2 regions of the Paenibacillus dendritiformis genome follow, and region 1 is predicted to be linked to the other one. Evidence: riboswitches for the same ligand, from Rfam matches in the RefSeq annotation. Region 1 holds a riboswitch; the other holds the start of a gene.

What was found. A riboswitch is a leader RNA that binds a small molecule or an ion and turns the genes downstream of it on or off. The one in region 1 is predicted to bind cyclic di-AMP.
Region 2: it holds a riboswitch for cyclic di-AMP, as region 1 does, so the genes downstream of both, L6439_RS12705 (hypothetical protein) here and L6439_RS28640 (C40 family peptidase) in region 1, are expected to answer to the same signal.

The regions. Positions count from the first base shown of each region.
Region 1 covers NZ_AP025344.1:6,434,072-6,439,491, reverse strand. Annotated here, with positions in the region: gene L6439_RS28650 (M1 family metallopeptidase) at 1-380, shown strand, start outside; gene L6439_RS28645 (carbamoyl transferase) at 386-1,207, shown strand; cyclic di-AMP (ydaO/yuaA leader) riboswitch at 1,446-1,592, shown strand; gene L6439_RS28640 (C40 family peptidase) at 1,596-2,069, shown strand; gene L6439_RS28635 (serine protease) at 2,404-2,811, opposite strand; gene L6439_RS28630 (DUF4097 family beta strand repeat-containing protein) at 2,915-3,961, opposite strand; gene L6439_RS28625 (hypothetical protein) at 4,379-4,969, shown strand; gene L6439_RS28620 (effector binding domain-containing protein) at 5,177-5,420, opposite strand, start outside.
Region 2 covers NZ_AP025344.1:2,902,718-2,908,137, reverse strand. Annotated here, with positions in the region: gene kdpB (potassium-transporting ATPase subunit KdpB) at 1-917, opposite strand, end outside; gene kdpA (potassium-transporting ATPase subunit KdpA) at 930-2,609, opposite strand; gene kdpF (K(+)-transporting ATPase subunit F) at 2,643-2,720, opposite strand; gene L6439_RS12705 (hypothetical protein) at 2,837-3,253, opposite strand; cyclic di-AMP (ydaO/yuaA leader) riboswitch at 3,371-3,552, opposite strand; cyclic di-AMP (ydaO/yuaA leader) riboswitch at 3,662-3,850, opposite strand; gene L6439_RS12695 (barstar family protein) at 4,198-4,473, opposite strand; gene L6439_RS12690 (ribonuclease domain-containing protein) at 4,490-4,921, opposite strand; gene L6439_RS12685 (hypothetical protein) at 5,166-5,393, shown strand.

The DNA.
Region 1 (5,420 bases):
ACGGGAACCAGATGGCGGACTTCGCTGTCGAGGGGATCGATACCCGCGTCATAGACAGCGGGGGGCACCCCCGCTACGAGGCCACGGTTCACATCGTGAAGAAGGGCGCCGATTATCCGAGCGTGCCGATTGTTTTTCACTTCGCAGACGGCAAGACCACCCGTAAAGTCTGGAACGGAGACGGCGAACGGATGCAGTACCGGATCAGCCATACGGCGCCGCTGGACTGGGTCATGATTGACCCGCTCTATACGATCGTTGTAGAGAATCAGCACATCAATAATTATATGAAGGCGCATGTGGAGGAGCCTGTCCGCACCCGCGTCAATCTGTCCATCGTCAAATTGCTTGAAATGATCTCGAGCGCAGTGGGGTGGTGAATCGAATGAAAGCCTATATAAGCCATGGTCTATCCTGGGTGAAGGAGCATATCTATATCGCAGTCATTCTCTTCTTATATCAATTACTATGGGGCTTCTTCGTCTATCGCTTCGTTGACGGCGCGGTGCTCCCCGTCCTGCAGCGTTATCCCGACCCCGCGCCGACCGAGATGACGGCACGGCTGTTCCTGGCAGAGAGCCAGTTCCATCTGATGAAGACGAACGACTACATGCCCTTTCTATGGACGTTGGCCGCCTTTATCTTCATCCGTCTGCTGCTGACGCCCTTCATCCGGGCCGGCGTATTCTATTCCATGGCACGGCAATCCGGGTCGGGACTCGCTTTTTTTGAAGGAATCAAATCGATCTGGAAGCCGATGCTGCTCCTCTACTGGATTGAGACCTTGCTTATCGCGCTTCCTGCCTACTGGTTCATCCCGCATGCCATGCGTCAGTTCGCGGACCGTCCGACGCTGGCGGCCGTGATGACCGGGATCGTGCCTTACGCCGCCTTGTGGCTTCTCGGCGCGTGGGTTGTCCGCCAGTTGTTCCTGTCAATGCAGTTCGGGGCCGCCTCGGAGATCTCCATCCTGCATGCCCTCGTTCAAGGAATTCGTCGCATCGCTCCGCTGCTGGGCTTGTCCGCCATATTCGCCGGCATGGCCCTGCTGTCCGGTCTTCTGTTCACCGCGGCGGCCATGTTCTGGACAGGGCTGACGGCGCTGATTCTGCAGCAGGCGTTCCCTGCCGTCCGCACGCTGCTCCAGCTATGGGGATTATCCTCCCGTTATTCGGTATGGCAGCAATCGGGAACGGAAGAGAAATAAAGCGAGAGAAGAGACTATTCCTGTCCGATCGAGGTTAAACCCTGCCCAGACTTCCAAAAAACTTGTCCATTTCGTCACACCGTGGCGATCCGGGCGAGTTTTTTTGGTTTTTATGGACAAAAAGTATTTGTCAAAGCAAAAAAGGTCTGTTACAATAAGTCGTAGATTTATTACAACTTTGTCATGAAAGCGGCAATATCTCTTGCATTTTTGTTACATATCATTGAACCTAAATCTTAGACAAAGAATGCCGAATTTCCGGATGTCCGGAAAGCGGGGGAACCAGTTTTTTGGGTGAATTGATCTCATTCGCTTCCTTCAGAGATCATAGGGGACCTTCAACCGAACCCTCCAGCTAACCTCGCAGGCAAGGAAGGGGCTTTATCATTTGAAGAAGAAGCTGGTAACTGCTGCATTGGGGCTTGGCCTCCTGTTCTCTTTCAGCGCAAGCAGCGCATTTGCAGCCACGAAGATGGATTCGACGATTGACGATTTGCTAGGTATTTCTTACATGTATGGCGGAACGACAACGAGTGGCTTCGACTGTTCTGGCTTCACGAAGTACGTATTCGACAAATTCAACATTGATCTGCCACGCTCGTCTTCTTCCCAATTCGAAGTTGGCGAGAAGGTTAGCAAAAGCGATCTTCGCCCTGGCGACCTGGTGTTTTTTGATACTAGCGGCGGCAATGGCGTATCGCATGTCGGCATCTATGTCGGAGACGGCAAGTTCGCCCATGCTTCGACGAACAAAGGCACGCGTATTGATGAACTGAGCATGGATTACTATGAAAAGCGTTATGTTGGTGCCCGCCGCGTCATGAGCGAGAAGGAATACACCGCCTACGCTACGGAAGAGTAAGACCGCACTCCTATTTATAATGTTACCTAACCCGATGGGAAGCGAAAATTCGCTGCTTATCGGGTTTTTACATTTCCCTCTCAATGAGTCTGGACTATAAATCATATGCTTGCCGAATCGGATTCGTTCTGGTCCTTTGCCAGCAGAAAAGAACTATTTCTTATTACCCCGTTATGCCGCAATTGGAACTCATTTTTACAACCGGAAGAGCGAGGGTTCAGCTTCCCCTTCATAAAGAGAGCAGACTGCCTCCTCCAGCAAGGCAGCCTGCTCGGGCCGAACAGAGCTCTTTGGTTTACTCTCCTGCCTCATCTATCTTTAGCAAGACCGGCAATTATTCGCCATGACGTTCCATATTGCGATGTTTCTCGTGGAACAGTCTTCCTTCTTTGCCCAGCTTTTCCCTCAACTCTTGTCGAATCTGCTTGCTGGTCTTCCCTTCCGTCGCAATGCCATGCTTCTTCGCAAGCAGCTGTATTTTTTTCTCGTGCAGCGATTTCATCTGCTGCCGCAATTCTTGCATCTGCGTCTTAATCTGCTCCAATTCCTTGTCCGTATCGTCCGCTTGAACGGAACTGCCTTTATCCGCCGCATTCTTCGGCTGCGCGGTATCCGATACGACCTGTCCGGAAGGCTGCCACGGGGCCGCTTCATTGGCGCTGCCCGCTTCTGCCGCGACCGGGGAGGCGAGCAGCAGAAGCATGAGAGTCGTCCAGGCTGCCACGGCTGGTGTCCGCTTCATGAGTATCCACCTCCTTATGCCGAAGTTGGTATTAGTATGTTCATCCAACCTGAAACGAAACTGAAAGGAGGCTAAAAGTTTGTTCAGGTCTGCTAGAAATTCGTTATTTGCCCAACGTGAACTCCCCGGAACGGGTCCGGACCTTCAGCATCGTTCCGCCATTGCCGAATGCTCCGCGTACCGTGTGGTCATCCTTGTTCTGTTCCTCGTAACGCATGCCGTCCCAACGGATGCGGGCGCTGCCCGAGCCTCCGCTGAAGTCGACCGCCAAGTCTGCCGGCTCCTGGGACAGGTTGACTGTTACATTGCCGCTCGACGCCTTCAGTTCCGCATCGTACCGCAGCTCATCCGTTTCAATCGTAATGTTGCCGGAGCCCGATTCCCCGTTCAGCTTGGCATGCCCGTCCGATAATCTCGCATTTCCGCTGCCCGTACGGAAGTTCAACATGCTGGACTCATATCGCTCCACTTGAAGGTTGCCGGAGAGAGCAATGGCTTCCATCTCAACCGATTCGATATCTTGGACGCGAATATTTCCGCTCTTCGTCTGAACCGTGAACGATTCGGCATGGATGTTCCCCGTCGCAATATCTCCCGATCCGGCCTGCATGGCGGCAGTCCGTGCTTCGATCCCGTTGAGGCGGATATTGCCGCTTCCCGAGGTGACCTCCATTAAGGCGCTATTGAGGTTCTCCGCCTCCACATTGGCGCTTCCCGCCGCAACCTGAAGCGCGTTCCACTGCTGTTCCGGTAGCTCGACCGTCAGCTTGACATCGAAAATATGAACGCCGAAATTCACGCCGTCAGGCAGCTGAACGCTTAATTGAAGCTTATCCCCTTGCGAGGTCGCCTTCAGGTCAATGCTCTCCGCATCATTGTTGCTGACCCGGCCATGCACGCGGGCGACAATATCGTCCCCGCTTCCTGGCACCAGCTGCACATCCACGCTTCCGGTCTCGACAGCGACATTTTTTATCCCGGCCGCAGCAACCGACTTCTCGATATGTATCTCCTTGGTCGCCGTGTTGAGCAGACTGTCGCCCGCCTGTGAGAGCCATTCGCCAGATTTATCCGCCACAGCGGGGTTGAACATGAACACGACTCCGATGATCCCGGCAATGATTAACAATACCCCGATAACTTTTCTCATATCTCTTCTCCTATAAGCGCCTATTTATAAGCGCCAGTTTTTCAGATGGACACGCGATCCCGCTTGATTGATCTGCTTCAGTATAGCACGGCCGGGCCGCATCCATCTCCGGTCCGACGAAGTAAACGAAACCCGACTTAGGTCCAGTTCAAGGAAATACAGGTACTTCCGATAGAGCCGCCCGGATGAGGATGACTTCCAAATTTTAAAAAAAGGATCATACTTACAGCGATTGCTGTAATAAGTCAGGTTGCTTCTGCCGATAAACGATGTGGGTGTGACAATTTTATCCTCCTGTCGGTCCATCTCCATGCAAAAAGGTTGGGAAATCAAAGGCGTCATGCCGATATATGCGAAGCTTGGGTACGGGCTACGGGCGCTCTCTAAAAAGAAAAAGAAGAAATGGGGTCATGAGAAGTGAACGCTGTCAAAATCATTATCGCCCTGGTCGCGAGCATCGCGGTCGGTGGCGCCTATGCATGGGTAACTCAAAATTGGTCCGATATTATCCCGATTTATCCGCTGATCGTTGCCGGATGTCTGTATCTGTTGATGATATGGGTATCCAAGAAAAAAAGCACGGCCATCTTGTTTGGCGTTCTGTTGAGCATCGCAGCCATTGCCGCCAATCTGTTCACCGGCATGGAGCTGATGAAAAATGATATTAAGACCGAACTGGTAAGTGCGGGCTTGATCTCGAGCAACGATCCGGGAGTTAAGGATGCGGTCCATGAAATCATGGATGAATACTTGCTCGAGGCAACTGGCTACAAAGGCATTGTCGGATACACCGTCAGCCTGTCGATTGGCGAATTCACGACCAAAAGCGGCAACACCATCGTCGACGATGAGCCGTCCGCAGCCGGAACCGTCTTTCAGGCCGTCAAGTTCGGAATTCTTCTGCTAGGACCGGTCATTATGGGCTGGAGAAGAAAAGAAGAGAAGCAAGAAGAGGCTCCCGCGGCTCCGTCGGAAGATAACGGCGCTGCCGTAACCGACAAAGCCTGATTGAGCACTCCCCCCGTTCAAGCGCCGGTCCACGTTAACCATCCATCTGCTTCGTCTGGCCGATTTCCCCATACCCGTAAGCATTGGTAGGATTTATGCATGAGGTGTGACTTGTCATCTCTCAAATAAGAAGCGCCGCCTCCGGCGGCGCGGTCCCGATACGTTCAGCGGCGGAGCTCCTGCTCCGCCGCTAAATTCATATGCCGGTTACTTCCGCCCCTCCCCGCCGCATATCGGGATATAGATCTTGATTCTCATCTCGTCCGGATAAGAAGAGTTCATCACGTCCGTCACCTCGAAATCGGGTCCCTCCCTGCGGTCATAGTTCGACTGGGGAAGCCAGGTGCCGTAAATATAATCCCGAATCTCCTGCACCGTATTCGCCGGTCCGTATGCCTTGAACTCCGCATAGGTCCCTGCCGGAAGCTGCATATGAACATAACCGGGTTCC
Region 2 (5,420 bases), 3.0 Mb from region 1:
GTCTTGTCGAGGATCATGGTGTTGATATCCCCCGCGGCCTCCACCGCTTTCCCGAACATCGCCAGCACATTGTACTGCGTCACCCGGTCCATGCCGGCTACGCCGATGGCAGACAGCAGCCCGCCGATCGTCGTCGGAATCAGACAGACAAGAAGCGCAATGAGAACCGCCGCATCGAGCTTAATATTCAGGTAGGCCGCGATCGGGGCCAGAGTGACAACCACAATCAGGAAAATAAGCGTCAAGCTGATCAGCAGCGTATGGAGCGCAATCTCATTCGGCGTCTTCTGCCGCTTCGCTCCTTCGACGAGCGAGATCATCCGATCCAGGAACGTATCCCCCGGATCGCTCGTGATTCGTACCTTGATGGCATCGCTGACAACGCGCGTGCCGCCGGTTACCGAGCTGAAATCGCCGCCCGCTTCCTTGATGACGGGAGCCGATTCCCCCGTAATGGCGGATTCGTCCACAGACGCGAGACCCTCGATAACTTCTCCGTCACCGGGAATCACTTCCCCTTGCGAGACGAGGACGATATCTCCCTTGCGCAGCTCCGATGCGGCCACTGCAGCAACGCCGTGTCCCGTAACCTTGTTCGCCACAATGTCCTGCTTCGATTTTTTCAGAGATCCCGCCTGGGCCTTGCCCCGCCCCTCCGCCAACGCCTCTGCGGCATTGGCGAACAGCAGCGTGAACAACAGAATCAGGAACACGGCCAGATTGAAGCCCATATTTCCCTCCGTACCGAAGTAGCCCGGGAACAAGAGCATCAGCAGGACGACGAAGGTGCCGGCCTCGACGACGAACAAAACGGGATTTCTCATCATCGTCACCGGATTCAGCTTCCGAAGGCTATCCTTCCCTGCTTGCTTGACCATATCCTTCGTTAGCACGCGCTTGCGATTCGCTGTATTCATATCCGATTCACCTCACAGATTCCGGAGCGTCAGATGCTCCGCGATAGGACCAAGCACGGCAGCCGGGAGGAACGTAAGCGCCCCGATAATAAGGACCGTTCCAACCAAAATACCGACGAAAAGCTTATTATCGGTCCGGAACGTCCCGGTCGTCTCGGGAACGGGCTGCTTCCGTAGCAGCGATCCGGCTACCGCAAGCAGAGCGATCATCGAGATGTAGCGCCCAAGCAGCATGACGAGCCCGGTCGACAGATTCCAGAACGGCGTGTTGTCCCCGAGCCCTTCGAAGCCGGAGCCGTTGTTGGCGGCGGAGGACGTATACTCGTACAGGACCTGGGTAATGCCGTGGAAGCCCGGATTCGTAATGGCCCCCCGGCCCAGATCGGTAACGAACGCAATCGCGCTCGGCGCCAATATGATAAGCGGATGCGCCAGGATGGCGATCGCAATCAGCTTCATTTCCTTCGCTTCGATCTTCCGTCCCAGAAATTCGGGAGTGCGCCCGACCATCAGCCCGGCAAGGAACACCGCCAGGATCGCATACATCAGCATGTTCACCAGCCCGACGCCATCCCCGCCGAAGACGCAGTTCAGCATCATCTGCGCGAGCGGTACCAATCCGCCCAGCGGGGTCAGCGTATCGTGCATATTGTTGACCGAACCGGTCGTCGCGGCGGTTGTCACCGTCGTGAACAGCGCGGACTGGGCGATGCCGAAGCGCACCTCCTTGCCTTCCATATTGCCTTGGGACGCATCCACCCCGAGCGCGCTCCATGCGGGATTGCCCGCGCTCTCGGCATAGCAGGCCAGGCTGAGGAATAGCAGGAACAGAATCGACATCGCGCTGAAAATAACCCATCCCTGCTTCCGGTTCGACGCGAAGCGGCCGAATGTATACGTAAGCGCGGCGGGAATGCACCACATCATCAAGATTTCGAGCACATTCGTGAGCGGAGACGGATTCTCGAACGGATGCGACGAGTTGACGCCGAAGAAGCCGCCGCCGTTCGTCCCGAGATGCTTAATGGACACGAGCGATGCGACCGGGCCCGCAGCGATATGCTGCGTTCCGCCCTCCAGCGTCGCCGCTTCCGCCGCCGGAGTCAGCGTCTGCGGCACCTTGAGCGCCCCCAGCACCAACGCCATCACGATGGCGAGCGGCAGGAGAAGACGCACGTGCGCCTTGACGAAGTCGGTGAAAAAGTTGCCGATGGCCCGGCCCGTCAAGCCGCGCATGAACGCGATCGCCACCGTCAAGCCCGTCGCGGCGGAAGTGAACATCATCATCGTAATGACCGCCATTTGCGAGAAATACGATAATCCCGTCTCGCCGCTGTAATGCTGCAGATTCGTGTTGGTCATGAAGCTGATGACCGTATTGAACGCCAGCGTGTGCTCCATCCGCTCCGTTCCGTTTGGATTCAGCGGCAGCAGATGCTGGACCCGTAAGATGACGTAGCTAACCGCGACGAGCATCAGATTCGTGGCAAGCAGGCTGAACATATATTTTTTCCAGCTCATATCCGGACGGCGGGCAAGCCCGCCCAATCTGTAGATTGCGTTCTCCACCGGTCCGAACAGCCGGTCCGTGCGATTGGGCTCATTGGAGAACACAGCGTATATATAAGTGCCGAGCGGCTTCACCAGCAATAACAGCGCGAGGAGCACGACGGCGATTTGCAGCCAGTCCATAGAGCTTGCCTCCCTTAATTTCCTTCTATTGCTTCAAAATTTCTCCGGATGAACCAGAGCATAGCCTAAATATAAGAAGAGAAAAACAGTAACAATCCCGATGACAATCATCCGCGCTCTCCTCCTTCATCCACGACCCGCCCGCACCAGGCCAAGAAGCCATAGAACAGGGCGAATGCCGCAGCAATGAGCACGGCCATAACGAGATCAGACATGCGGATACCTCCTTACGAATAAGCGGCCGGTTCGTCCGTTACCAGGAACGAATAATTCCGGCTCGAGGTGTAAATGACATAGTTCGCGCCCAGCCCGCGGTAGATAAGCCGCGGATTTTGATTTGCCGTGATGACATAAATCGGCTTCGACGTCCAGCTCCGGCAGATTTGCAGGTAACGGCAGCACAGATTCAAGCTTCGTTCGAATAAAAAGATTTTGCCGACGGCCAGCTGCGGGATGACCCATGTTTTCTCATCGGACGTATGGAGCAGAATCAGATGGCGAGCGCCAAGAGCGCGCATCCGCTTAAGCTCACTACGGTTGTTCGCCAGGGCGGCGAAGGGAATGTCCTTCTCCAGCAGCAGCTTGACGAACGCTTCGCCTGCGGCATTGGGCGCAGACACCAGTACGACTTCCTGTTGATCCATTTCTTCTCTCCTCCGATTCTTCGTCCGGAGACAGCAACAAAAAGAAGCCGGCAACAAGAGGAACTCTTCTCGCGGCTTCCAGGCACAGCAAATATAACCGTGTCTTTCACGACGTTCGTTGCCTCTCTCGGTACGCTTACGAGGTTAGCTGTCGGATTCGGGCGAGAGAGTCGCCCTACCTCGGGACATGGCGCATCATCCGCGCCTTCGCATGCCCCGGGATTCACCCCATGAATGTCCGCAGACATCCGGTTGGTTCCCCCGCTCCCTGCCATGCAGGGATTCAGCGATACAGACAATCATGTGCAATTGGCATGAAAAAAGACCGCAGAGGAACCCCCTGCGGCCGCAATGGTCACAAGTTCATCATCCTCCCCCTCATGAGCGCAGCAGCCGCAGGTGGCGGAATGCCGCACTCAACAACGCTTACGAGGTTAGCTGTCGGATTCGGGCGGTGAGAGTCGCCCTACCTGAGTGATGCGGCCCTAGGCGCCGCGCTCAGGATTCACCCCATGTGCCGCTGATCGGCTCTCACACCGATCAGGCCGCACCGTTGGTTCCCCCGCTTTCCTTGCGGAAACTCAGCGATTGTAAAATGAAAATATTTGAAATTCATGAATCGTATATTACGCTTGCCTCCACGCTTTGTAAAGGAAGCGGAAAGGCAGAAAAACTCCTTTTTGGCAAGATTAAAAGAAACGGCGGCGCTTACAAACGGCCCTTTCTTGGCCTGCCTCGCTGCAGCTCGTGTTTTCGCGGTTATCCTACTTCGGCGGGAGAGCGTCCTCTCTTCGCGGGAACATCGGGCTTCATTGGACCGCTCCCGGCTCCCGAAATGCACAAAAAAACCGTCTCCTCACAAATGGTTGCGGCGATGCCTCCATCTGGTCCAGAAACGGTTTCTTTATCTGTTTGGACGGCCCACGGCCCTTCCGTCCGTCTATTCAAGCTGTGACGACAAACGAAAATCCTTCGATGTCCTCGGCCGCCTCCTCGAACAACTCCAGCAGCTTGCGGCCGTACTCGCCCAATCTTTGCTCGCTTGCCTCATAATCGAGCCAGGTGACCGTTAGCGGCAGCTCGACATACCCGGTCAGACAATCCCAGAGCGCATCCAGGTTGCGGCCGTAATGCTCCGGCAATTCCAGCGCTTCCTGCAGGAACGCATGGAGCTGTTCCTTGCTCTCGATGGAGCTCCCCTCCAAGACGACATTGCGCACGGAGCGTCCCCCTTTCTCATTCTATCGGTTCGAACGTCTCATAGTGGTCTTCGGTCTTATAGATCAGTCCGTCGTTGGAAAACACAATTCTGTCCTTTCCACGATGGCCCTTCGTATAGTTGATATCCGCTTCATACCAGATTCTGCCCTTTTTCTTGGGCAGCTTCCCTTCCCGGTTGCGAAATATGTCGCCGCCGATGCTTTTGCCTGGAGCTGCCTCGTGCAGATTGCCTTGGCGGGCATCCCAGCCCAACCTCCTCGCTTCCTCCTTGGTGATGAAGTTATCCGGCAATTGCTTGTGCGCCTTGATATAGCTCGCAACCTCTTCGAAGCCGGTCAGCTCCTGCTTGCCCGAATCCGGAATGGCGGACGGCTTGCTGTCCAGACCGCAGCCGGCCAGCAGCAGCAGGCTCAATAGAAAGACCAGTACGGATTTGATGACTTTCAACGATGTCTACCTCGCTTCGCTCTTCGTAGAGCAGGAGGCTTCATGAATGCACTTCCTGCCCTCTCGCTGTAGTATCATATATCTTGGCCCTATTTTCAAGCCTTTGCCTTGCGAATGCCTCTCTCATTCCGCATCTAACAAATTCTAGGTCACTATCTGCGGGTAGAATGTCCAATCAAGGCCAAAACGCCTTGCATATGATGCCATTAGGTTCGACACTAATGAGAGAGAGGAGCTGAGACTCATGTCTCATGGATGCAAAGGCGAAGAATTTTGCCCGACAAAAGCGGTGTTCGATCCGCCGCAATATATCTTCAACAAAATGTATCATCCACAGAAGGTCGAAGTCATCCACCCGATCGAGATCATTAATCAACATTTCTGCGTGCCGGTATTCAAGCATGTGTTTCCCGTAAAAGAGAAGGATGTATTTTGCTCCAGCGCAAAAAAACGGAGAAGAGCAAGAAGATAATAAATATTTCCATTCCGCTCCTTATCA